3 regions of the Stenotrophomonas sp. STEN014 genome follow, and region 1 is predicted to be linked to each of the others. Evidence: riboswitches for the same ligand, from Rfam matches in the RefSeq annotation. Region 1 holds a riboswitch; each other region holds the start of a gene.
What was found. A riboswitch is a leader RNA that binds a small molecule or an ion and turns the genes downstream of it on or off. The one in region 1 is predicted to bind cobalamin.
Positions count from the first base shown of each region.

Region 2: linked by a shared signal. The riboswitch ahead of metE (5-methyltetrahydropteroyltriglutamate--homocysteine S-methyltransferase) and the one ahead of btuB (TonB-dependent vitamin B12 receptor) in region 1 are both predicted to bind cobalamin.
Region 3: linked by a shared signal. The riboswitch ahead of ACVOMC_RS01490 (ribonucleoside-diphosphate reductase subunit alpha) and the one ahead of btuB (TonB-dependent vitamin B12 receptor) in region 1 are both predicted to bind cobalamin.

Region 1 is NZ_JBRREN010000003.1:276,273-284,137, reverse strand. It holds gene ACVOMC_RS06290 (DEAD/DEAH box helicase) at 1-194, shown strand, start outside; gene queD (6-carboxytetrahydropterin synthase QueD) at 298-654, shown strand; gene ACVOMC_RS06280 (GAF domain-containing protein) at 1,054-1,536, shown strand; gene ACVOMC_RS06275 (TfoX/Sxy family protein) at 1,533-1,907, shown strand; gene cobS (adenosylcobinamide-GDP ribazoletransferase) at 1,912-2,658, opposite strand; gene ACVOMC_RS06265 (histidine phosphatase family protein) at 2,655-3,242, opposite strand; gene cobT (nicotinate-nucleotide--dimethylbenzimidazole phosphoribosyltransferase) at 3,239-4,309, opposite strand; cobalamin riboswitch at 4,398-4,635, shown strand; gene btuB (TonB-dependent vitamin B12 receptor) at 4,752-6,629, shown strand; gene gph (phosphoglycolate phosphatase) at 6,729-7,394, opposite strand; gene dinB (DNA polymerase IV) at 7,444-7,865, opposite strand, start outside.
Region 2 is NZ_JBRREN010000001.1:389,485-397,349, forward strand. It holds gene ACVOMC_RS01545 (putative Ig domain-containing protein) at 1-2,928, shown strand, start outside; gene metE (5-methyltetrahydropteroyltriglutamate--homocysteine S-methyltransferase) at 3,342-5,630, opposite strand; cobalamin riboswitch at 5,836-6,072, opposite strand; gene ACVOMC_RS01555 (SMR family transporter) at 6,124-6,456, opposite strand; gene ACVOMC_RS01560 (surface lipoprotein assembly modifier) at 6,715-7,865, shown strand, end outside.
Region 3 is NZ_JBRREN010000001.1:372,178-380,042, reverse strand. It holds gene ACVOMC_RS01495 (ribonucleotide-diphosphate reductase subunit beta) at 1-286, opposite strand, end outside; gene ACVOMC_RS01490 (ribonucleoside-diphosphate reductase subunit alpha) at 404-2,713, opposite strand; cobalamin riboswitch at 2,982-3,205, opposite strand; gene ACVOMC_RS01485 (Na/Pi cotransporter family protein) at 3,355-5,202, shown strand; gene ACVOMC_RS01480 (VWA domain-containing protein) at 5,216-6,724, opposite strand; gene zapE (cell division protein ZapE) at 6,847-7,865, opposite strand, start outside.

The DNA.
Region 1 (7,865 bases):
GACGTGGCAACGGCGGCCATGCCGCGCGGCGCCCGACCGGCGACAGCCCGCGGGCGGGCCATGTCAACCACGGCGGTCCGCGCAAGCCGGCCAATGGCCAGCGTGTCGCGGCCGGACGCAGTGGCCCGCGTGATGGTCAGCCGCGCCGCCAGGGTGGCGGTGGCGGTGGCGGTCAGCGCCGTCCCAGCGCCTGATCCGCAGGCAGCCCCCAGCGAAAGGCCGGCATCTGCCGGCCTTTCGCTTTACCGAGATCCCCCATGCCGGCCTACCCGCCGGCCCCAGCGATACAATCAAGCCATGGATATTTTCAAGGTTTTCACCCTCGAGGCCGCCCACCGGCTGCCCAACGTCCCGACCGGCCACAAGTGCTCGCGCCTGCACGGCCATTCGTTCCGCGTTGAACTCAAGGTCAGCGGCGAACCGGGCGAGGACACCGGCTGGATCATGGATTTCAGCGATCTGAAAGCCGCCTTCCAACCGCTGTACGACCAGCTCGACCACCACTACCTCAATGACATTCCCGGCCTGGAAAACCCGACCAGCGAGCGTCTGGCGATGTGGATCTGGGAGCGCCTGAAGCCGGCGCTGCCGCTGCTGAGCGAAGTGACCGTGCACGAGACCTGCACCTCCGGCTGCAGCTACCGCGGCCCCTGAGGGACGCCTGCCGGCGACCCGGCGAAAACCGCCAGATTGCGCAGGCGCCCCGCGTTTTTCAGCAGGCCGGCCACCTGCAACCACTACGGGCCGCCGCCAGCCGGCAGATGTGTACGGAGTCTGCACCCCGGCGATATGCGCAGGGAACCGGTGCCCGAGCCCTTCGAACGCACCGCCACGCGGGCACCCGGACTCCCTGAACCTGCGAGCCCGCAGGCTCACCCCAACGCGGGCCACCTCGTCCGCCCGGGGATGCCGACCGGGTATCCATTTAGGCAACGCAATGGCAGCGGCCGCCGCCCGTGAGCGCCCGCCATCGCCAAGCCGCCGGACATATTCCAGCCACAGCGTTGTCGCCGCTGGCACAATCGGTGCCCCCGCAGGCGCTAGACTCATACGATGTTCAATACCTCCTCCCTCACCGGCAGCAAGCCGGAACAGTACGCCCAGCTGCTGGCCCAGGCCCGTGCACTGGTGCAGGGCGAACGCGACCGCATCGCCAATGCCGCCAATCTGTCAGCCCTGATCTACCACGCGCTGCCGCAGCTGAACTGGGCGGGTTTCTATTTCTACGATGGCACCGAACTGGTGGTCGGGCCCTTCCAGGGCTTGCCGGCCTGCGTGCGCATTCCCCTGCACAAGGGCGTCTGCGGCGCGGCGGCGAGCAGCCGCCAGACCCAGCGCATCGATGATGTGGATGCGTTCCCCGGCCATATCGCCTGCGATTCGGCCTCGCGTTCGGAACTGGTGGTGCCGTTGCTGCATAACGGCCAGCTGATCGGCGTACTGGATATCGACAGCCCGGTCACCGCGCGCTTCGATGCCGAGGACCAGCACGGCCTGGAAGCCATCGCCCAGGTCTTCGTCGAGTCGTTGGCGTGAGTACCACCAAGCTGCGCAACATCGGCCCGAAAAGCGCCGCATGGCTGCGTCAGGTGGGATTGCGCAGCCAGCAGGACCTGGTCGCCGCCGGTCCGGTGGCGGCGTTCATGAAAGTGCGCCGCGCCGGCTTCAAGCCCAGCCTGAATCTGCTGTATTCGCTGGAAGGCGCGCTGGTCGACTGTCATTGGCAGGACGTGCCCGAAGCCCGCCGTCAGCAGCTGGTCGCCGAATACGAAGCGGCCCTGGCCGAGTTGCCGGCCGCGCGCGGCACTCAGGCCGCCGGGCCGGTGCACGAAACCCGCCTGCCCCCCGCGGAGCCGGCGGAAGCCGAATCGGACCGCACCGCGGAAATCCGTTTCAGCGAAGACTGACGTCTCACGCCCAGAACGGTAGCGCGCTGCCCGGCCACAGCGCCAGCGCCAGCAACAGCAGGGTTTCGACCACCTCGACACTGGCGCCCAGACAGTCGCCGGAAATACCGCCCAGCGCGCGCCGCCAGTACCAGGCGACCAGCGGCACCAGCAGCAACGCCAGCAGCAGCGGCCACGCACAGACCCCGGTCAGCGCCGCCAGCAACAGCGCCCACAGCCACATCGCCGCCGGCCGCAGCTGCCAGGAAAAACGTTCCCCCATGCCATCGCCATGCAACGACGGAATCCGCTGGCTCCACCACAAGGTGCCCCAGCGCGCCCACACCGGCACCAGCACGATGCCGAACCAGGCGGGACTGGCGGCCAGTTCGGTCAGCAGCACGAACTTGAGCAGCAGCTGCATGACCAGCGTGACCACGCCGAACACGCCCATGTGCGGATCCTTGAGCACCTCCAGAAAACGCTGCGGGTTGCGATGCGCCGCGCCGAACGCGTCGGCCACATCGCCCAGCCCGTCCAGATGCAGCGCGCCGGTCACCCACACCCACAGCAACAGGGTCAGCGCGCCGGCCAGCCACGGCCGCTCGCCCAGCGCATACAGCGGCAGCGCCAGCAGCACGCCGATAAGCGCACCCACCAGCGGGTAGTACACGGCCGAACGGCTCAGGTCCTCCTGGCGGAAGTCCTTGACCTGCGGCGTCGGCAGCCGGGTCAGGAACTGGATGGCCAGGATCAGCCGGCGCACGCTCATGGCTGGCGCAGCTCCAGCAGCTCGCCCCACAGCCGGCCGTCCTCGCCGCGCTCCACCCGCAACCGCACGCGGGTGCCGTAGTCGATACGCAGCGCCCACAGCAGCGACAACGGCATGCCGCAGATGCGCGAGATCGCCAGCCGCAACACGCCGGCATGACTGACCACCAGCACCGGCCGGCCATCGCCGTCGTCCTCGTCCATCAACCGCTGCAACTGCAGTTCCACGCGCGCCTGGAACTGCTGCCACGACTCGCCATTGGGTGGCATCACCTCGTGCGGCTCTTCATACAGGCCGGCCAGTTGCTCGGCCGGCAGCTCATCGAAATGACGACCGTCCCAGTCGCCGAAGTCGAGCTCGGCCCAGTCCGGATGGATCTCGCAGAACTGGTCGGTGCCGGCCAGCAGCGCGTGCGCGGTATCCAGCGCGCGGCGGCGCGGCGAGGCGATCACCCGGCTCCAGTCCAGGCCGGCATGGCAGCGATGCAACGCCTCCATCGCGCCGTCGACCAGCGGCGGGTCGGTGCGGCCGTCCAGATAGCCCTGGCGCCCGGTGGACGCGTGCCGCATCAGATCCAGGATCATCGGCGGCCGTCACGATCGGCCACGGCCGCTTCTTCAAACGTGGCCATCTGGTTGTGCAGCGCGCAGGCCATGCGCACCAGCGGCAAGGCCAGCGCCGCGCCGGAGCCTTCGCCCAGACGCAGATCCAGTTGCAGCAGCGGCTGCGCCTGCAGCAGCTCGAGCAGGCGGACATGCCCGCGCTCGGCCGACTGGTGCGAGAACAGCAGCCACGGCCGTACCCCGGGATTGATGCGCACCGCGGCCAACGCGGCGGCCGAGACGATGAAGCCATCCACCAGCACCGGCACGCCGCGCTGTGCGGCGGCGATCATCGCCGCGCTCATCGCCGCGATCTCCAGCCCGCCGACGCGGCGCAGCGCTTCCCAGCCCGGTGATGCCGCGGCGTTGATCGCCTCGCCATGCAGGGCCAGCGCGCGGGCGATGATGTTCTTCTTCTGCACCATGCGCACCGCGTCCAGCCCGGTGCCGATGCCGACCAGCTCCTCCAGCGGCAACGACCCCAGCACCGCGGCCAGAGCACTGGCGGAGGTGGTATTGCCGATGCCCATTTCCCCCAGCACCAGCAGGTCCGCGCCGCCGGCGCAGACAGGGTCCACCGCGCGCCGGCCGGCGTCGAAAGTGGCACGCAATTCGACTTCCGACATCGCCTCGGCGGTGCTGAAATCCGCGGTGCCGTGACGGGCCTTGTCGGTGACGACTCCGGCGATCGGGGCGGTCGCGCGGCTGCCCACATCCCACACATGCAGCGGCAGGCCCAGCTCACGCGCCAGCACCGCGACAGCCGCGCCCCCGGCAGCGAAGTTGTGCAGCATCTGCACCGTGACTTCGGCCGGATAGGCCGAGACCCCGCGCGCGGCAACCCCGTGGTCGCCGGCGAACACGATCACCGGCACCTGCGCGGCCTGCGGCCGGTCAGCGGCCTGCAGCGCGGCCAGTTCGATGGCCAGCGTCTCCAGCCGGCCCAGCGCGCCCTCGGGCTTGGTCAGCTGCCGCTGGCGGGCGATGGCACGTTGGCGGTGTTCCTGCGAAGGCTGCCCACAGGCCTGCCCGAACCACGTTTCTGTCACGACTGTTCCGATACTGCGATGCAATCGCGCATTTTAACCGTCCAGGCGCGGTTGCCGGCCTTTTGCGCAGGCCTGGCGGTGATCGCATAGAATGCGCGCACTTTCGGGTGACCGGCCGGCCTTGCCGGACGGTTGAAACGGGAAGCCGGTGCCGCGCCCTGCTGGAATTCCAGCCGTCCGCCATTCCGGCACTGCCCCCGCAACGGTAAGCAGGACAAGACCAGGCAACACCGCCACTGTGCATGGCACGGGAAGGCGCCTGGTCGGAAGCAGCCTCGGCTGCCTCGCCTGCGAGTCCGGAGACCGGCCCGGAAGCCGACTGGTTGCGATGCGGAGGGCATGGCGGCGGCTGTAGCGCCGTGTGCGCGACCTCCGTCTTCTTCCCTCTTCTGGCAGCCTTCCCCATCCGCCTGCGCGGGAGCGCGCAGGTCCAGGAGCTTCCATGAAACTGTCTTACCACACCCTTTCCCTCGCCCTTGCCTTGGCCTTGCCGGACGTTGCCGCCGCGCAGAACGCGCCGACCGAGCCGGCTCCGACCCGACTCGATGACATCACCGTCACCGCCACCCGTACCCCGGTCTCGATCGAGAACAGCGTGGTGCCGGTGCAGGTGATCGACCGCGTGCAGATCGACCGCAGCCAGGCCAGCTCGCTGCTGGAACTGCTGCGCGGCCGGGCCGGCCTGGATTTCGCCAACCAGGGCGGCGCCGGCAAGATCACCTCGCTGTTCCTGCGTGGCAGCAACTCCAACCAGGTGCTGGTGCTGGTGGACGGCGTGCGCATCGGTTCGGCCACCAACGGCATGCCGACCCTGCAGGACCTGCCGGTCGACCAGATCGAGCGCGTGGAGATCGTGCGCGGCCCGCGTTCGAGCCTGTACGGCTCCGAAGCCATTGGCGGCGTGATCCAGATCTTCACCCGCGCCGCCGGCCAGGGCCTGCAGCAGAATCTGGCGCTCACCGCCGGCAGCCACAACCTGCGCCAGGCCAGTGCCGGCTTCAGCAACCGCGGCGAACGCGGCTGGATCTCCGCCCAGGGCGGCTACCAGAGCACCGACGGCATCAACGCCTGCCGCGGCACCGCCGCCGGCTGGGGCGCGGGCTGCTATGCCGATGAGCCGGACCGTGACGGCTACCGCAACACCTCGATCAACGTGCGCGGCGGTTATGCGCTGAGCGAGGCATTGAGCCTGGAAGGCCACATGCTGAACTCGGACAGCTTCAACGAGTACGACGGCAGCATCTTCGGCGGCAACGAAGCCGACAACCGCCAGCAGGTCTACGGCGGCAAGCTGGCATGGGCGCCCTCGGACAGCTTCCGCCTGAGCGCGCAGCTCGGCCGCAGCAGCGACCAGGCCGACAGCTACTTCGCGGCCGGCGGCGCGCGCACCCTGGCCAGCGTGTTCAACACCCGTCGCGACACCGCCGCCGTGCAAGGCGACATCAAGTTTGGCGAAGGCCAGCAGATCAGCGCCGGCGCCGATTGGCAGCAGGACCGGATCGAAAGCACCACCGCGTTCGATGTGGACAACCGCGACAACACCGGCATGTTCGTCGAATACCAGGGCGGCTTCGGCGCCCACTCGCTGCAGGCCAGCGTGCGCAACGACGACAACGAGCAGTTCGGCAACCACACCACCGGCAGTCTGGGTTACGGCTTTGCCTTCGGTCATGGTTTCCGCCTGACCGCCAGCGCCGGCACCGGCTTCAAGGCACCGACCTTCAACGACCTGTACTACCCGGGCTTCAGCAACCCGGACCTGAAGCCGGAAGAATCCAAGAGCCTGAACCTCGGCATCGCCCAGTACGCCGACACCTGGAACTGGACCTTCAACGCCTACGAAACCCGCATCGACCAGCTGATCGGCTATGACAGCAACTTCGATCTGGTCAACGTGGCCGAAGCCCGCATCCGCGGCGCCGAGCTGACCGGCTACCTGTCGCTGGCCGGTTTCGACCTCAACGCCCAGGCCAGCTTCACCGACCCGCGCGACCACACCGCCGGCGCGGCCACCTACGACAACCTGCTGGCCCGCCGCGCGCGCACCAGCGGCCGCCTGGACGTGGACAAGAGCTTCGGCCCGCTGCGTCTGGGCGTGACCGCGGCCGGCAGCGGCCACCGCTTCGACAACGCCGCCAACAGCGTGCGTCTGGCCGGCTACGGTACCGTCGATGTCCGAGTGGAATACGCAATCAACGCCGAGTGGAGCCTGCAGGCCAAGGCCGCCAACGTGTTCGACCGCGACTATGAAACCGTGGCCTGGTACAACCAGCCCGGCCGCGAGTACCAGCTGACCCTGCGCTACAACAGCAAGAACTGAGGCGGAGCACTCCGCTGATACGACGATGCCCCGGTGTTCGCACCGGGGCATTTTTGTTGCGGCGACTGCCCCGAAAACCCGGTGCCGCGACGCAGCCGCTCAGACGAGGGGCAACAGCTCGCGCAGATCGTCGATCACCGCCAGTGCGCCGGCCGCATCCAGGTCCAGATCCCGCGGATAGCCGTAGCGCACCAGCACCACCGGCATGTGCGCGTGGTTGGCCGCGCCCAGATCGGTGGCCGAATCGCCCACCATCAGGCACGCACCGGCCGGCTGCCCCAGCAGTGCGGCGGCGTGCAACAGTGGCTCGGCCGCAGGTTTGCGCTGCGGCAGGCTGTCGCCGCCGACGATATGGGTGAAGAACTCCGCGATCCCCAGATGTGCCAGCAGCGGCGGTACCAGCGCCGCCGGCTTGTTGGTGCAGATCGCCATCGGCAGGGCGCGTGCGCGCAGCGCCTGCAGCGTTTCCGGCACGCCGGCATACAGGCGCGGGCTGCGCAGCAGGCAGGCGTGGTAGTGGCGCATGAAGGCCGGCATCACCGTTTCCAGCGGGCGGTCGCTGCCGGCGTGCCGCAACGCGGTGGCCACCAGATTGCGTACGCCTTCGCCGATCCAGCTGCGCACCCGCGCCTCAGGCACGCGCGCCAGCGCCAGCTCCTCCAGACAGCGGTTGACCGCCTCGGCGATATCGCCGGCGCTGTCCACCAGGGTTCCGTCCAGATCGAAAATCACCGCTGACGTGGCCACGTTGTTGACACTCCTCACGCAGAAAACCGTCGATTGTAGCGGCGCCCCGATACAGGGCCCGACGTGCTCAGTCCAGCGCTGGGGTGCGGAACAGATCGCCCTGCAGCAGCACCTCGGCACGATCACGGAAGCCGGACAGGCCCACCCCCACCAGCCGGTAGCGCGTGTCCGGCGGCAGCTGCACCCGCTGGCACAGCGCCAGGGCGATATCGCGCAGCTCCTCCACCGAGCCGGGCGGAGAGTCCGGGGTGAAGCTGCGGGTAAGGATGCGGAACTGCGCGGTCTTGAGCTTGAGCACCACCGTATGGGCAATCCGCTCGGTGCGTCCGGTGGCGCGCCAGGTGCGCTCGGCCAGCTGGGTGATCAGCTCGTCGAACTGGCCCAGCGGCAGATCCTCGGCAAACGTGTCCTCCGAGGAGATGGACTGCACCGGCTGGTCCGGTTCCACCGGGCGCTCATCGATCCCACGCGCCCGCTTGTACAGTCGGG
Region 2 (7,865 bases), on a different contig from region 1:
ATCGCGACCCCGCCGGCCCACGGCACGGCACTGGTCAGCGGTACCACGATCACCTATCAGCCAACCGCCGGCTACGCCGGTCCCGACAGTTTCACCTACGCCGCGGCCAACAGCGGCGGCACCTCGGCACCGGCCACGGTGAGCGTGACCGTGCAGGATCCGGTGATCACGATCACCCCGGGCGGTGGTTTTGCCGCCACGGTGGGTGTGTCGTACACCCAGACTTTCACCTTCAGCGGCGGTGCGCCGCCGTGGTCCGCCTTCCAGGTCAGCAACCTGCCAGCCGGCCTGTCGGTGACCGGTACCACCGCCAATACGGTGACGGTGTCGGGTATGCCGACCCAGGTGGGCAGCTTCAATCTGAATGTCTTGGCCACCGACAGCAGTACCGGCAACGGTCCGAACACGGTGGGCCAGGCGTTCACGCTGGCGGTCGCCGCGCCGACCCTGGCGCTGGCACCAGCCTCGACCACCTTCAACCTGAGCTACGGCACCGCCTACAGCCAGGCCTTCAGCGCAAGCGGTGGTGCCGGTCCGTACACCTACGCGGTGACCGGCACCCTGCCGCCGGGGCTGACGCTCAACGCCGGCACGGTGTCGGGCACGCCGGCGCAGCCGGGTAGTTACACCGTGCAGATCACCGCGACCGATGCCGGCACGACGGGGACCGGTGCGCCGTTCACCGTGCAGCAGAGCTACATCTTCAATGTGTCGGCGCCGACCGTCACGCTCGCCCCGGCGACGCTGCCCGATACCACTGCCGGCTTGGCATACAGCCAGGCGCTGAGCGCGACCGGTGGTGTCGCCCCCTACGCCTTCACCGTCACCGCCGGCAGCCTGCCCACGGGTACGGCACTGTCCGCGGCCGGCGCACTGTCGGGCACGCCCACGGTGGCGGGTACGTTCAATTTCACCGTCACCGCAACCGACGCGTTCGGCCAGAGTGGCTCCCAGGCGTACGCGGTTGTGGTAGCGGTGCCGACCCTGACCCTGACCCCGGCGACGCTGCCGGGCGCCGTCGCTGGCACGGTCTACTCGCAGGCGTTGACCATCAGCGGCGGTATCGCGCCGTACACCCCGACGTTGACCGGCACGCTGCCGGCCGGCATCACCTTCAATGCCGCGACCGGCACCTTCGCCGGCACGCCGACACAGGCGGGTACGTTCAACCTGGGCGTGACCGTCACCGACAGCACCGGTGGCACCGCGGCCACGGTCGGCAATGCCTATATGTTGACCGTCGCCGCGCCCAACCTGGCCCTGACCCCGGCGGCCGGCGCACTGCCGGGTGGCACCGCGGGCAGCGGCTACAGCCAGACCTTCGCCGCGAGCAACGGTATCGCCCCGTACACCTATGCGGTGAGCGCCGGTGCGTTGCCGGCGGGCCTGGCGCTCAACGCCAGCACCGGCACGCTGAGCGGTACGCCGACGGTCGCCGGCAGTTTCGGCTTCAGCATCACCGCCACCGACAGCACCACCGGCAGCGCCGGTACCGTCACCCATGCCTACACGCTCGCGCTGTCGGCACCGACGATCGTCGTCGATCCGGCGACGCTGCCCAATGGCCTGTTGTTCGTGCCGTACCAGCAGGCCATGGCCGGTGCCGGCGGCACCGCGCCCTACACCTATGCGATCGGCACGGGCGCGCTGCCCACGGGCGTGAGCCTGGCTGCCAACGGTGTCCTCAGCGGCACGCCGAACGTGGCCGGCGCCTACGCGTTCACCGTGCAGGTGACCGACGCGCTGGGCTTCAGTGGTACCCGTGCCTACACGGTCAACATCAATGCGCGCCCCGATCCCAGCCAGGATCCCCAGGTCCGTGGACTGATCGAAGCCCAGCAGGCCACCAGCCGCCGGTTCGCGGAGGCGCAGACGATGAACGTCCTGCGTCGCATGGAAAGCCTGCACCGGCAAACGGACGGGCGTGGCTTTGCCAACCAGTTGAGCATGTCCTTCAACAGGGCCTGCGTCCCCGACCTGCAGAATCCTGACGAGCGCGGCTGTGCGGCGATGCCGGTTGGCGGACCTTCCGGCACATACGATCCATCGGGTACTACGATGCAGGGAACCGCGAACGCCCGCGAACGCGGAGGCAAGGGTGGGCTGGCGCTGGGAACCTGGGTCGGTGGCAGCGTGCGTTCGGGCAATGTGGATGCGCGTGCCGGACGCGATGCGTTGGATTTCGAAACCGATGGCCTCAGCGCAGGCGTGGACTACCGGTTCTGGCCGTCGCTCGCGGCGGGTGCCGGCGCCGGCTACGGCCGCGACCGTACCGACGTCGGCAATGACGGGGCGCGGCTGGATGCCAAGACCAAGGTGGCGTTCCTTTACGCCAGCTACCACCCGGGGCAGGTGTACTACCTGGATGGCATGGTCGGCTTCCAGCAGTTGGATTACCGGATGGCGCGTGCAGCCGTCAGCGGTACCAGCCTGCATGGCCAGCGCGATGGCAGCCAGTGGTTCGGGTCGCTGACCTTCAGTGGCGAATTCGGTGGCGATGCCCTGCTGTTCTCCCCGTATGGACGACTGGACCTGGCGCGTACCGCACTGGATGCCTATGCCGAGCAGGGCGATGCGGTCTACGCGCTGCGCTACGACCGCATGGACTTCGACAGCAACAGCGGCACGCTCGGCCTGAGGATGGAGTTCCGCAGGCCGACCACGTGGGGCCTGCTGCAGCCGCAGCTGCGGGTGGAGTATCAGCACGACTTCAGCGCCGACAGCTTCGCCCTGCTGCAGTACGCAGACGGCTTCGGACCGGTTTACCGGGCGGATTTCAACGGGTTCGACCGCAATCGCCTGGTGATCAACCTGGGGAGCGTGTTCCGCACCGATCATGGCTGGAGCACCCGCCTGGAGTACCGCGGGATGTATGGCAGCGATGGCAAGGACCATGGGGTGTCGATGAACGTCGAGAAGGCGTTCTGACGCCAGCGCGGGCGGCATCCAAGTGCCGCCCGCCTTGTCGCCTTGCCGGCATCGTCGTTGCCGCAATCCGCAGGGGACGGCCTTGCCGGCGCATTGATGGCCGGGCGGCACCGGCCCGTGCATTGGCACGGCAAAGGCTGGAGCGGCGCCCGCCCGGGATTGGCAGGTCGACCCGGGTGCATCGCGGTGGATGCATCACCCGCCGGATTTCCGGGCCCCGGCACCCCGGGCCGGGTAACCCGCCCGCACTTCGCGTTTCGGCCCGCTGCGTTTCACTGCGCGTCGGCCATCATCTGCGACGCACCGCGCGATGAATTGCCCATGGCTTCGCCCGTCTGCCGACAGCCGCGGGCCGAAGGGGCGCCGTGCAAGATGTCGCGTCCTGACCCGGCGCCAGGCCTACATGGCGTCCATCAGACTGCGGAGAATTCAGCGCGCAGCACCTGTGCCGCTTCCACCATCGCCTCCAGTGCAGCGCGGGTCTCCGGCCACGTGCGGGTCTTCAGGCCGCAGTCCGGGTTTACCCACAGTTTTTCCGCCGGCAGCACCTCGCTGGCTTTGCGCAGCAGCTCGATCATCTCGGCGTGGTTGGGCACGCGCGGGGAATGGATGTCGTACACGCCGGGGCCGACCTGGTTGGGATAGTCGAAGCGGGCAAAGGTATCGAGCAGTTCCATCCGCGAGCGCGAGGTCTCGATCGAGATCACGTCCGCATCCAGGGCCGCCACCGCGTCGATGATGTCGTTGAACTGCGCGTAGCACATGTGGGTATGGATCTGGGTGGCGTCAGCGACGCCGCCGGCGCTGATGCCGAACGCGGCCACCGCCCAGTCCAGATACGCCTGCCATTGCGCCCGTCGCAGCGGCAGGCCTTCGCGCAGGGCCGGTTCGTCGATCTGGATGGCGCGGATCCCGGCCGCTTCCAGATCCAGCACCTCATCGCGCAGCGCCAGCGCGATCTGCATGCAGGTCTGGGCGCGTGACTGGTCGTCACGCACGAACGACCACTGCAGCACGGTCACCGGTCCGGTCAGCATGCCCTTGAGCGGCCGCTCGGTCAGCGATTGGGCGTACTGCGACCAGCGTACCGTCATCGGTGCCGGCCGGCTGACATCGCCATAGATCAGTGGCGGTTTCACGCAGCGCGAGCCGTAGCTCTGCACCCAGCCGTTGCCGGTGAAGGCGAAGCCCTGCAGCTGTTCGCCGAAGTACTCGACCATGTCGTTGCGCTCGAACTCGCCATGCACCAGTACGTCCAGCCCGATCTGCTCTTGCAGGCGCACGCAGTGCTCGGTCTGCGCGGCGAGGAAGCTGTCGTAGTCGGCGCTGGACAGCTTGCCGGCGCGATGCCGGGCGCGGGCATCGCGCACTTCCTGTGTCTGCGGGAACGAGCCGATCGTGGTGGTCGGGAACAGCGGCAAGCGCAGCGCCTCGGCCTGCCGCTGGCGGCGCTGCGCATGGGCGCTGGCGCGCACACCCGCGTCGGCATCCAAGGCCGCCAGCCGTGCTTTGACCGCCGGGTTGTGCACGCGCGGCGACTGGCGGCGCGATTCCAGCGCGGCGCGGGCCTGCGCCAGTTGCGGCGAGGTATCGCGGCTGCCGGTCAGGGTGTCGGCGATCAGCCGCAGTTCTTCGAGCTTCTGCCGCGCGAATGCCAGCCAGCTGCGCAGCTCCGGCTCGAGCTTCTTCTCCAGCGCCAGGTCCACCGGGCAATGCAGCAGCGAGCAGGACGGCGCCAGCCACAGCCGGTCCGGGCCGCGGTGGCCGAGCGCGTAGCGGGCCAGGATCAGGGCGTTGTCCAGCGCGCTGCGCCAGACGTTGCGGCCGTTGACCAGACCTAGCGACAGCACGCGCCCGGCCGGCCATGCGCGCAGCACCGCGTCGAGCTGCTCGGGGGCGCGCACCAGGTCTACATGCAGGCCTTCGACCGGCAGCGATGTGGCCAGCTCCAGGTTGTCGTCCAGCGCACCGAAGTAGGTGGCCAGCAGGATCTCCGGGCGCGGCTGGCCGGCAAGGACGGCATAGGCGTGGCGAATGGCATCACGCGCGGCCGGGTCCAGGTCCTGCACCAGCACCGGCTCGTCCAGCTGCACCCAGCTGGCGCCCTCCTCCCTGAGGGCGGCCAGCAACTGCGCGTAGGCCGGCAGCAGCGCATCGAGCAGCTCCAGCGGATTGCTGTTGTCGGTGGTTTTGGACAGCAGCAGGAAGCTGACCGGGCCGAGCAGCACCGTGCGGGTCTGGATCCCCAGTGCCCTGGCCTCGCGGTATTCGGCCAGCGGCTTGTCGCCGCGCAGCGAAAAACGCTGGCCGCGCTGCAGCTCCGGCACCAGGTAGTGGTAGTTGGTGTCGAACCACTTGGTCATTTCCAGCGCGTGCAGGTCCACGCCCCCGCGCTGCAGGCCGCGGGCCATGGCGAAGTAGGCGTCCAGCGGGCAGTGCTCGGCCAGCGGCCGGTAGCGCTCGGGGATCGCATCGAACAGCACGGCGGTATCGAGCACCTGGTCATACAGGCTGAAATCGTTGCTCGGCGGTACGTCCACGCCGGCCTCGCGTTGCAGCTGCCAGTGACGCATGCGCAGACTGGCGGCTGTGGCCTGCAGCTCGGCCACGCAGCTCTCGCCGCGCCAGTAGCTCTCCAGGGCGCGCTTGAGTTCGCGGCGCGCGCCGATACGGGGAAACCCCAGGTTGGTAACGGTAGTCATGATTCTTTCCTCATTGCATGGGCATTGAGGAACGAAGGAACCGCGCGGTGGGCGCATGCCTTGCGGCTGCCTCCACCCCGCCAGCGACCTTCGCCCCCGCGGGCGAACCGGACATCTGGCGTGGATGCAGCGCACCGCTCCCGCGGCTGCAGGCTGACGGTACCGGCTGCCTCCCCGCGGAGACTCCAGGTCGAATCGGGAGACGGCAGGTCTCCCGGCCCAGGCCGGTATTCGGGCTGATGGACACGGATGCGCCTGGCATCCTCCTACTGGCCGTCGCTTCCCGGGGATGAACCCAGTGCTGTTGACGGCGGTCGTTTCCATTCACCGCTGCGGGGCAGCTCCGGAATGGCAGGCCTTGCGGCCTGCGTCACCGGATTCCCGTTTAATTCCATCCCTTCATGCGAATTAAGAGATGGATACCTGTGGCGGACACAAGGTAGGCCCCGCGGCGGTGGCGGTCAAGCACTGGTTTCAGCAGCAGGCAATCGGCTCAGTGGGCGCTGGCGCGCGAGAACAGGTTGATCACCAGCACCCCGGCGCAGATCAGGCCGATGCCGAGGATGGCCGCGGCGTCGAGCTTCTGTTTGAACACGAACAGGCCGATCAGCGAGATCAGCACGATGCCCACGCCGGACCAGACCGCGTAGGCGATGCCGGTGGGGATGGACTTCATCACCAGCGACAGCAGCCAGAAGCACACCCCGTAGCCTGCCAGCGCGCCGAGCGTCGGCCACAGCCGGGTCATGCCATCGGAGGCCTTGAGCAGGGAGGTGGCGGCCACTTCCAGGACGATGGCACAGGCAAGCAGGGCGTAGGCATTCATGGGACGTAGATCGCGGGGCACGCACGGAAGGGCGTGTACGGGATTCTACGGCGAGCCATTCCCGGCTGGATGAGCAGCGCGCCGGCCGGGCTCTTACGCCGGTTCCCTACACTCCGCGCACGCTGCGCCCTGCGCTGTCGGCCGACAGTGGTTGGAGCGCGCGGTGGGGAGGTGGATGTGAGCAGGACACGCATGGGGGGACAGTGCCGCCGCCAGGCAGCACCGGTAGCCGCAGCACGCAGGGGGCGAGCGCGGACGGTGTTGCTGGCGGCAGCGCTGTGCTGTGTTTCAACCGGCACCAGCTGGGCGCAGCACCGTTCCTACAACCTGCCGCCCTCGGTGCCGGCCGCCGAGGTGCCGCAGCTGGAGGAGCAGCGCCGCGCGCTGTTCCAGAAGATCCTCGCCAACCCGGCCGATGTCGATACCGGTTTTGCCTATGCGGTGCTGTCCACCCGCGTGGGCGACTACGAAGCGGCCATCGGCACCTATGAACGTCTGCTGGTGCAGCATCCGGCCACGCCGCGGCTGCAGCTGGAACTGGCCGCGCTGTACTTCCGGCTGGGCGCCTATCCCCAGGCCCGCACGCTGTTTGACGCGGTGCTGGCGCGGACCGATACGCCCGAGCCGGTGCGGATCAAGGTCGAGGGCTATCTGGCGGTGATCGATGCCGGCAAGCGGCAACGCAGCGGGTTCTCCGGGCGCGTGATGCTCGGCAGCCGCTGGGAAAGCAATGCCAACGCGGCGCCGGATGTGAACTCGATTTCCCTCAACGGCCTGGATTTCCTGCTGTCGCCCGAGTCGCGTGCGGCCAGCGACCTGAGCGGCCAGGTGGGGGCGAATCTGCGCTACCGGCATCTGCTGTCGCGCCACGGCGACCGCCTGGATGTGTCGCTGGGCGGCTCGGGCAATCGCTATCGCGAACTGGACCGGCTCGACAGCCAGGTGCTGGAGCTGCGGGTGGGGCCGGATTTCTCGCTCAGCCGGCTGGGACTGCGCGATGCGCGCCTGTCGCTCAGCGCGGTCACCGGACAGATGTGGCTGCAGGGCGCGCGTTACATGCAGTCGGAAGGACTGGCGCTGGCCTACCGGCAGCCGGTTGGACGCGAGGCGGCGCTGGCGGTGAACCTCGACTACCGCGATGAGCACTACACCCCGCCACCGGCCCAGGCCAGCGCGGCGGAGTTCTCCGGCCAGCGCTATCGCGCCAGCGTGAGTTACACCCGCCAGCACGCTGCCGACTGGCAATGGGTGATCGGCCCCGGTGTCGAGCGCCGTGAGGCACGCGCCGGTTACAACGCCTACTGGGAACCGCGGCTCACTGCCGGCCTGAGTCACCGTTTTGCCGCGCCAGCTGCTGCTGGCCAGCAGTCCTGGACGCTGGCGCTGCTGGGGCAGCTGGGCCGCCGCCG
Region 3 (7,865 bases), on a different contig from region 1:
GCGCCTCGGGCGCGTTGAGGTGCTGGTACAGGTTCAGCACCAGGTTGTTGGAGACGATCGAATCGCCGGTGGCGAAGAATGCGACCAGGCGGTGGATCAGGTGGCGGTCGGCCGGCGACATCTTGCCGTGCAGGTCGCTGATGTCGATCTGGAAGTTGATCTCCTCCACCGTCCACGAGTTCTTGATCGCGTTGCGGTACATCTCGTAGAAGTGCGGGTAGCGCATCGGGCGCAGGGTCAGCTCGAAACCGGGGTCGAGCAGCATCTGGCGGGTGGTGTCGGACATGGAAACCTTCTCTCTATTTTTTTGCCGCTTTGCGGTGGAAGCAGGGGAAACGTGCACGCCGGCGCGGCCGTCAGCCGCGTGGCCGCCGCCCGGTCGCGGGCGGCGGTGCGAGCCGCCTTACTGGCAGGCCTCACAGCTTTCCGGGTTCTCCAGCGAGCAGGCCACCGCTTCGGCCGGTGCATAGCTGCTGACCGTGGTCTTGGCGATCCGGGTGGCCGGTCGCGAGCGCAGGTAGTAGGTGGTCTTGATGCCCTGCTTCCAGGCGTACATGTACATGGAGGACATCGCACCGATGTTCGGGCTTTCCATGAACAGGTTGAGCGAGGCGGACTGGTCGATGAAGGCGCCACGGTCGGCGGCCATATCGATCAGCGCGCGCATCGGCAGTTCCCAGGCGGTGCGGTACACCTGTCGCAGCGGCTCGGGGATCTGCGCCAGGTTCTGGATCGAGCCGTCGGCCAGCTTGATCGCATCGCGCATTTCCGCCGTCCACAGGCCCAGCTGCTTGAGCTCGTCCACCAGATAGCGGTTGACCTGCAGGAAGTCGCCGGACAGCGTTTCGCGCTTGAACAGGTTGGACACCTGCGGCTCCACGCATTCGTAGCAGCCGGCGATCGAGGCGATGGTCGCGGTCGGGGCGATGGCGATCAGCAGCGAGTTGCGCAGGCCGTGCTGCTGGATGCGCGCCCGCAGCGCGTCCCAGCGGGCCGCGTCCACCGGGGCGATGTTCCAGGCGTCGAACTGCAGCGCGCCACTGGCGGCACGGGTGTCGTTGAACGAGGGATGGCGGCCCCGCTCGATGGCCAGCTCGCACGAGGTCTCCAGCGCGTGGAAGTAGATCGTCTCGGCGATCTGCCGGGACAGCGCGCGGGCCTGCTCCGAGTCGAACGGCAGCCGCTTGCGGAAGAACACGTCCTGCAGACCCATGCAGCCCAGGCCCACCGGGCGCCAGCGCAGGTTGCCGCGGCGGGCGGTTTCGATCGGATAGAAATTCAGGTCGATCACGCGGTCGAGCTGGCGCACGGCCAGGCGGACGGTTTCGGCCAGCTTGTCGAAATCGAAGTCACCGTGCGCGTCGAAGTGGTTGCCCAAGTTGATCGAACCCAGGTTGCACACCGCGGTCTCCTCGTCGGAGGTGATCTCCAGGATCTCGGTGCACAGGTTGGACAGGTGGATCACATTGCCCGGGCGCAGGGTCTGGTTGCTGGCCTTGTTGCACTTGTCCTTGAACGTCATCCAGCCGTTGCCGGTCTCGGCCAGGGTGCGCATCATCCGGCCGTACAGCTTGCGCGCGGAAATGCGCTTGGCCGCCTTGCCCTGCGTTTCGGCCTGCACATAGGCGCGCTCGAACGCCTCGCCGTACAGGTCGGTCAGCTCCGGTACCACGCTCGGATCGAACAGCGACCATTCCTGGTCGGCTTCCACGCGGGCCATGAACAGGTCCGGCACCCAGTTGGCCAGGTTGAGGTTGTGGGTACGGCGCGACTCGTCACCGGCGTTGTCGCGCAGCTCGAGGAAATCCTCGATGTCGGCGTGCCAGGTTTCCAGATAGACGCAGGCCGCGCCCTTGCGCTTGCCGCCCTGGTTGACCGCCGCCACCGAGGAATCGAGCGTCTTCAGCCACGGCACGATGCCGTTGGAATGGCCGTTGGTGGAGCGGATCAGCGAGCCGCGCGAGCGCACCCGCGAGTAGCTCACGCCGATGCCGCCACTGAACTTGGACAGCTGCGCGATATCGCCGTACTTGGCGTAGATCGACTCGAGCGAATCGCGCGGCGAATCGAGCAGGAAGCACGAGGACAGCTGCTCGTGCACGGTGCCGGAATTGAACAGGGTCGGGCTGGACGGCAGGTAGTCCAGGCTGCCCATGCGCTGGTACAGCGCCAGCGCCTCGGGTACGTCCTCGCTCAACGCGCTGGCGATGCGCAGGAAGAACTGCTGCGGGGTCTCGATCACCTTGCGCGTGTGCGGATGGCGGAGCAGGTAGCGGTCATACAGCGTGCGCAGGCCGAAGTAGTCGAAGTTCAGGTCGTAATCGGGGTTGACCGCATCGTTGAGCTTGCGCGCGTTGATCTGCACGAAGCCCAGCAGCCGTTCGTTGATCAGGCCGACCTCGTGGCCGCGGGCGATGGACTGCGAGAACGCGTGGATCTCCTGCCCGGACACTTCCTTGGCGATGAAGCTGGCCAGCAGGCGCGCGGCCAGGCGGCCGTACTCGGGCTCCTCGCCGATCAGCAGTGCGGCGGTGCGGATCGACAGCTCGTCCAGCTCCTGGGTGGTGGCGCCGTTGTACAGGCCGGAGATGGTGCGGGTGGCCACACGCATCGGGTCGACCGCGTGCAGGCCCTCGCAGCAGCGCTGGATCGCACGCACGATCTTGTTCAGGTCTACCGGCTCGACCACACCGTTGCGCTTGGTCACGCTCATCGCGGTGGCGGTCGGCGGCGGGGTCAGCAGGAATTCGTCCGCCGTGGCGGGGGCGACGGCGGCGGGCGTTTCGGAAATGGTCACGGCGTTTCTCCATGCGTGATGCACGCGGCTCCCGTCCCTCGACAGGTGCGGGGCCGGCGGTTCCAGAGCATGGGGACGCGGTGTCGCACGGGCCGCGACGCGCGGACCGGCCAGGTCCACGTCACGGCTCGTGATGCACCGACCATCTCCCCCCGGAGATTCGCGCGGCCGGCACCGCGCGGTGTGCTTCGCGCGGCTGTCGGCAGGTCTTCGGACTCATGGGCGCGGAGGCGCAGGCCTCCTCCTTCTCCGCCGCTTCCCAAGGCCGGGCGGCCTCAGTGCTGTGTGGCGGGGTCGTTCCCAATTACCGCTGCGGGGCAGTGCTGGAATGGCCCGGACAGGCGTCACCAGCTTCCCTCTTAGTCCACCGGGTTGCTGCCCGGTGGAACCGACGCGCACAAGATACTGGGCAAAAGTGACAGCCGCAACACTAGATATTGTGAACAACCCTGTGCACAACCCGGCCGCAAGCTTGTCCCGCCACGGTTGTGGGGCATCGCCGGACGGCAGCATATTTTTCTCAAAGCTGGTTCAATCCCCGGCCCTTCCTGCGGGCCGTGGCCTTGAAACAGACGTTCAAATGGATCGCTGTGGCGGTGCTGGTGTTGCTGCTGGGCGCGTCGTTCCACTACAGCGGCGGCTGGCTGCAGCTGTGCGCGGGGCTGGCGCTGTTCCTGTTCGGCATGCAGTGCCTGGAACAGGGGCTCAAGGCGCTGGCCGGCGGCGGCATGGAGCGCCTGCTCGCGCGCAGCACCGCCACCCCGTTCAAGGGCCTGCTGTTCGGCGGCGGCGCCACCTTGCTGCTGCAATCGAGCACGCTGGTGTCGCTGCTGACCATCGCCTTTCTCGGCACCGGGCTGATCCAGCTCGGCGGCGCGATCGCGGTGCTGCTGGGCGCCAACCTCGGTGCCACCAGCGGCATCTGGCTGCTGGCGCTGGCCGGGCAGAACCTGAGCCTGTCGCCGCTGGCACTGCCGCTGCTGGTGTTCGGCGTGCTGGCCCGCTACACCGGTCCGCGCGGCATGGCGGCCGGGCAGCTGCTGGTCGGCATCGCCTTCATCTTCCTGGCCATCGACCAGATCAAGGACGGTTTCTCGGCGATGACCACCATCGAGCTGGGCCGCTATGCCGCCGATGGCTGGGCCGGCACGTTGCTGTTCGTGGCGGTGGGACTGGGGCTGACGGTGATCGTGCAGTCCTCGCATGCCACGCTGATGCTGACCCTGGCGGCGCTGTCGCAAGGCCAGCTGGAGCCGGCGCAGAGCCTGGCCATCGCCATCGGTTCCAACGTCGGCAGCAGCGTGTCCACCGCGGTGATGGGGTTCCTGGGCGGCAACCGCGCCGGGCAGCGGCTGGCGCTGGCGCATGTGCTGTTCAACGTCAGCACCGCGCTGGTGGCGCTGCTGGCCCTGCCGCTGCTGCAGTCGGCGGTGCTGTGGTTCACCGCCCGGGCCGGCATGGGCGACAACGCGCTGATCCAGCTGGCCCTGTTCCACACCCTGTTCAACGCGCTCGGCGTGGCCCTGTTCTGGCCATGGCAGGCGGGCTTTGCGCGGCTGCTGGAACGCTGGCTGCCCGACCGCCCGCAACCAGCCGGGCTGGTCGCGGAGATCGCACGGGGGCCGGCGGCCACGCGCCGCTCGCCGTACCTGAGCGACAGTGCGCTGCGCAGCGCCGACACCGCCACCCAGGCCTTCAGCCAGGAGCTGCGCCATCTGGGCCGGCTCAGCCTGGAGGTGATCGGCCAGGCCCTGTACTGCCCGCCAGACGAACTGGCGGCACCGCGCCACGACGACGTCGTGCTGCGCAGCCGCCTGCAGCAATCGACCCTGGACAGCGAGACGCTGTACCGCGAACACATCAAGCCGGTGTACGGCGAGCTGCTGCGTTTTGCCGGCCGGTTCGAACAACCGCTGGACGAGGTCCGCCAGCAGTGGTGGCGTGACGGCCAGGAGGCCGCCTCGCAGCTGGTCAAGGCGGTCAAGGACGCCCACCAGCTGCAGGCCAATCTCAAGCGCTATGCCGGCGCCACGGTGCAGCCGGGGAGTACCGCCAGCGCGGCGGCCAGCGCGTATCTGGAGCTGCGCCGGCAGCTGATCGATGCGCTGGCGTGGCTGGGGCAATCGGCTTCAGTGCCGGCCACAGCCGGGCACTGGCAGGCCCAGCGGCAGACCTTGCAGGCGCATCTCACCGCGTTCAAGGACGACTTCACCGCGCGGCTGTTCCGGGAGGTGCGTGAGGGCCGGCTCGACGGCGCCCAGCTCGGCTCGCTGGTCAACGATCTGGGCTATGCCCAGCGCATCGTCGGCAACCTGCACCAGGTGCTGGAGCTGTGCGACGGCCAGCGCCAGGGGCTGGCCTGGCGCGGGCGGGAGGAGGACGCCGCTACAGCCCCGGCACCCTGAGCGGACGGGCGGATCAGCGCGGGGCCGGCAGCTGCGCCAGTTCCTCGCGCACCAGCCGCACCACCAGCTGGTCCAGCGTGTCTACCGAATAGTTGGCCACCTCGTGCACAGTCTGGCTGCCCGGACCACTGCCCGGGTCGGCGGCGTCCTGGTAGGTGAGGAAGATGAAGCGGCCGCCGGTGTACTGGGCGATCTGCCGCTGCACGATCTCGCCGAGGGTGTCCTGGCCGGACGCGGCCACGCTCAACACCTTGATGCCCTTGCCCAGCGCGGCCAGCATGGTGGCGTCATAGCGGGGCGGCGGGTAGCCCATCTGCGGCGGCGCGTCGGCCAGCGCCACCAGCAGCCGGGTGGTGCCCGGGCCCCGCCAGCCCAGTGCCTGCACCGCATGGTCGAAGGCCTCGTTCATCGCCTCCGGGTAATCGCCGCCGCCGTGGGCACGCACGCCGTCGAGCACCTGCTGGAACGCGGCGACATTGCCGGTCAGGTCCCAGCTGCGCACGAAATACTCGTCACCACGATCGCGGTAGGTGACCAGCCCCAGGCAGATGTCCGGGCTGGACGGCAGCGTGCCGATCTGGCGCACGATGCCCTGCAGCGAGTGGCGCAGCTTGTCGATCTCATCGCCCATCGAACCGGTGGCATCGACCATGAACACCAGATCCAGCCGGGCCCGTGCCGGCGCCGGTGCATCGGCCAGCACCAGCTCCAGCACCTGCTTCTGGCCACGCCGCAACGGCGCGGTGACCTGCTTGCCACCACGCCGCACCGTCACCGTGTAATGACTGGAGTCGCGGTCATCGAAGGCGTTGGGATGCAGCCAGACCTGGCCACCGGCATCGGTGCGCGCCCACATCCGCGCGCCACCGGCCGAGCTGACCGCCACTTCGGCATCGGGCACCGGCCGGCCCTGGCCATCGACCACGCGCAGACGCTGGCGCACGCGGATATCGCGGCCCAGCGGCGCGGCGTGTTCATGGCGCTGCAGGAACTGCTGGAAGCTGCCGAAGTCGGCGTTGTCATCGACCACCCCGGCGGTGACCGGTATGGCCGGCTGCCGGCGTGGCGCGCGGACAGGCTGGGCGGCACTGCGGTACCGCTCCAGGGCCGGCTCCGCTGCCGCGCCCGTCGCCATCACCGGCAAGGGTGCCGCTGGCGGCGCCGGCGGTGACGGTGGCGGCGCCATGACAGCCTCCATTGCCGCGCCGGCATCGGCATCGGCCACCGCGCGGGTGCGCCGGCTGCCCGTCACGGTCAATTGCGGCGGCCGCCGCGGGCCGGGATCGGCCACCTCGCGCAGCAGCGGCGTGTCGCTGCAGACCGTGGCCGCCGGAGCGCGAAAGTTCGGGCGCGTCTGCCGCTCACGTTTGGGCGCGGGCGCCTGCAGTGCGGCTTCCGCAGTTGCCGCCGGTTCCGGCCATACCGGCTCGCCGGCAGTGGCCGGCAGACCCGCCAGCAGCGTCAACGCAAACGCCAGCGACTTCACCGGCAGCTGCCGTGCACTGCCTGTTGCCTGCTTCATGGGACCTCCGTACGCCTGTGGGCGGATTGGCCGCGCGGGGCGGCAGACGGAGACAGCAAACGCACGGGCAGGCGCAACGGGGTCAATCCCCGGACGCGCGGCCGCGCGTCCGGGGAGAGGGGTCAGTTGCGGTGTTCGGTGCCCAGGTACTCGGCGCTCTGCATTTCGATCAGACGGCTGGCGGTGCGCTCGAACGCCCCGGCCAGACGGGTGCCCGAATACAGCAGCGGCGGCGGGTCCTGCGCGGTGCAGACCAGGTTGACCTGGCGGTCGTACAGCTCGTCGATCAGGTTGACGAAGCGCCGTGCGGCATCCTCGTTCATGCGGTCGAAGTGCGGAATGCCGCCCAGCAGCACGGTGTTGAACTCGCGCGCGATCTCGATGTAGTCCGAGGGCCCGCGCGGGCCCTCGCACAGCGCGGCGAAATCGAACCAGACGATGCTCTTGCCGCGCCCACGCACCGGGATCTTGCGGCCTTCGATCTGGATGTTGCCGGCGCGTGCATCCTCGGCACCGGACAGCTCCTTCCAGCGGCCGCCCAGCCACGCATCGCTGTCGGCCGCCAGCGGCGCGCGGTACACCGGCGAACGGGTCAGCGCGCGCATCCGGTAGTCCTCGGTGCCTTCGGCGTACAGCTCCACGCAGTGCTTTTCCAGCAGCGCGATGGCCGGCAGGAAGCTCTCGCGCTGCAGCCCGTTGAGGTACAGGTTGGTCACCGCCGTGTTGGAGGTGGTCACCAGCGTCACGCCCTCGGCGAACAGCCGCTCCAGCAGCCGCGCCAGCAGCATCGCATCGCCGATGTCGGTGACGAAGAACTCGTCCAGCACCAGCACACGCAGCTGGCTGCGCCACTGCTGGGCGATCCTGGCCAGCGGATCGCTCTGGCCCTGGTGCTCGCGCAGCTGCTCGTGGATGCCACGCATGAAACGGTGGAAGTGGGTGCGGTACTTTTCCCGGATCGGCAGGCCGTCGTAGAACAGGTCCACCAGGAAGGTCTTGCCGCGGCCGACGCCGCCCCAGAAATACAGGCCCTTGACCGGCTCGGGCTTCTTCCAGAAGGCGGACAGGCGGTCCAGCCAGCCGTCCTGCGCCGAATCGACAATGGCCTCGTGGATGCGGTCCAGTTCGGCCAGGGCCGCAT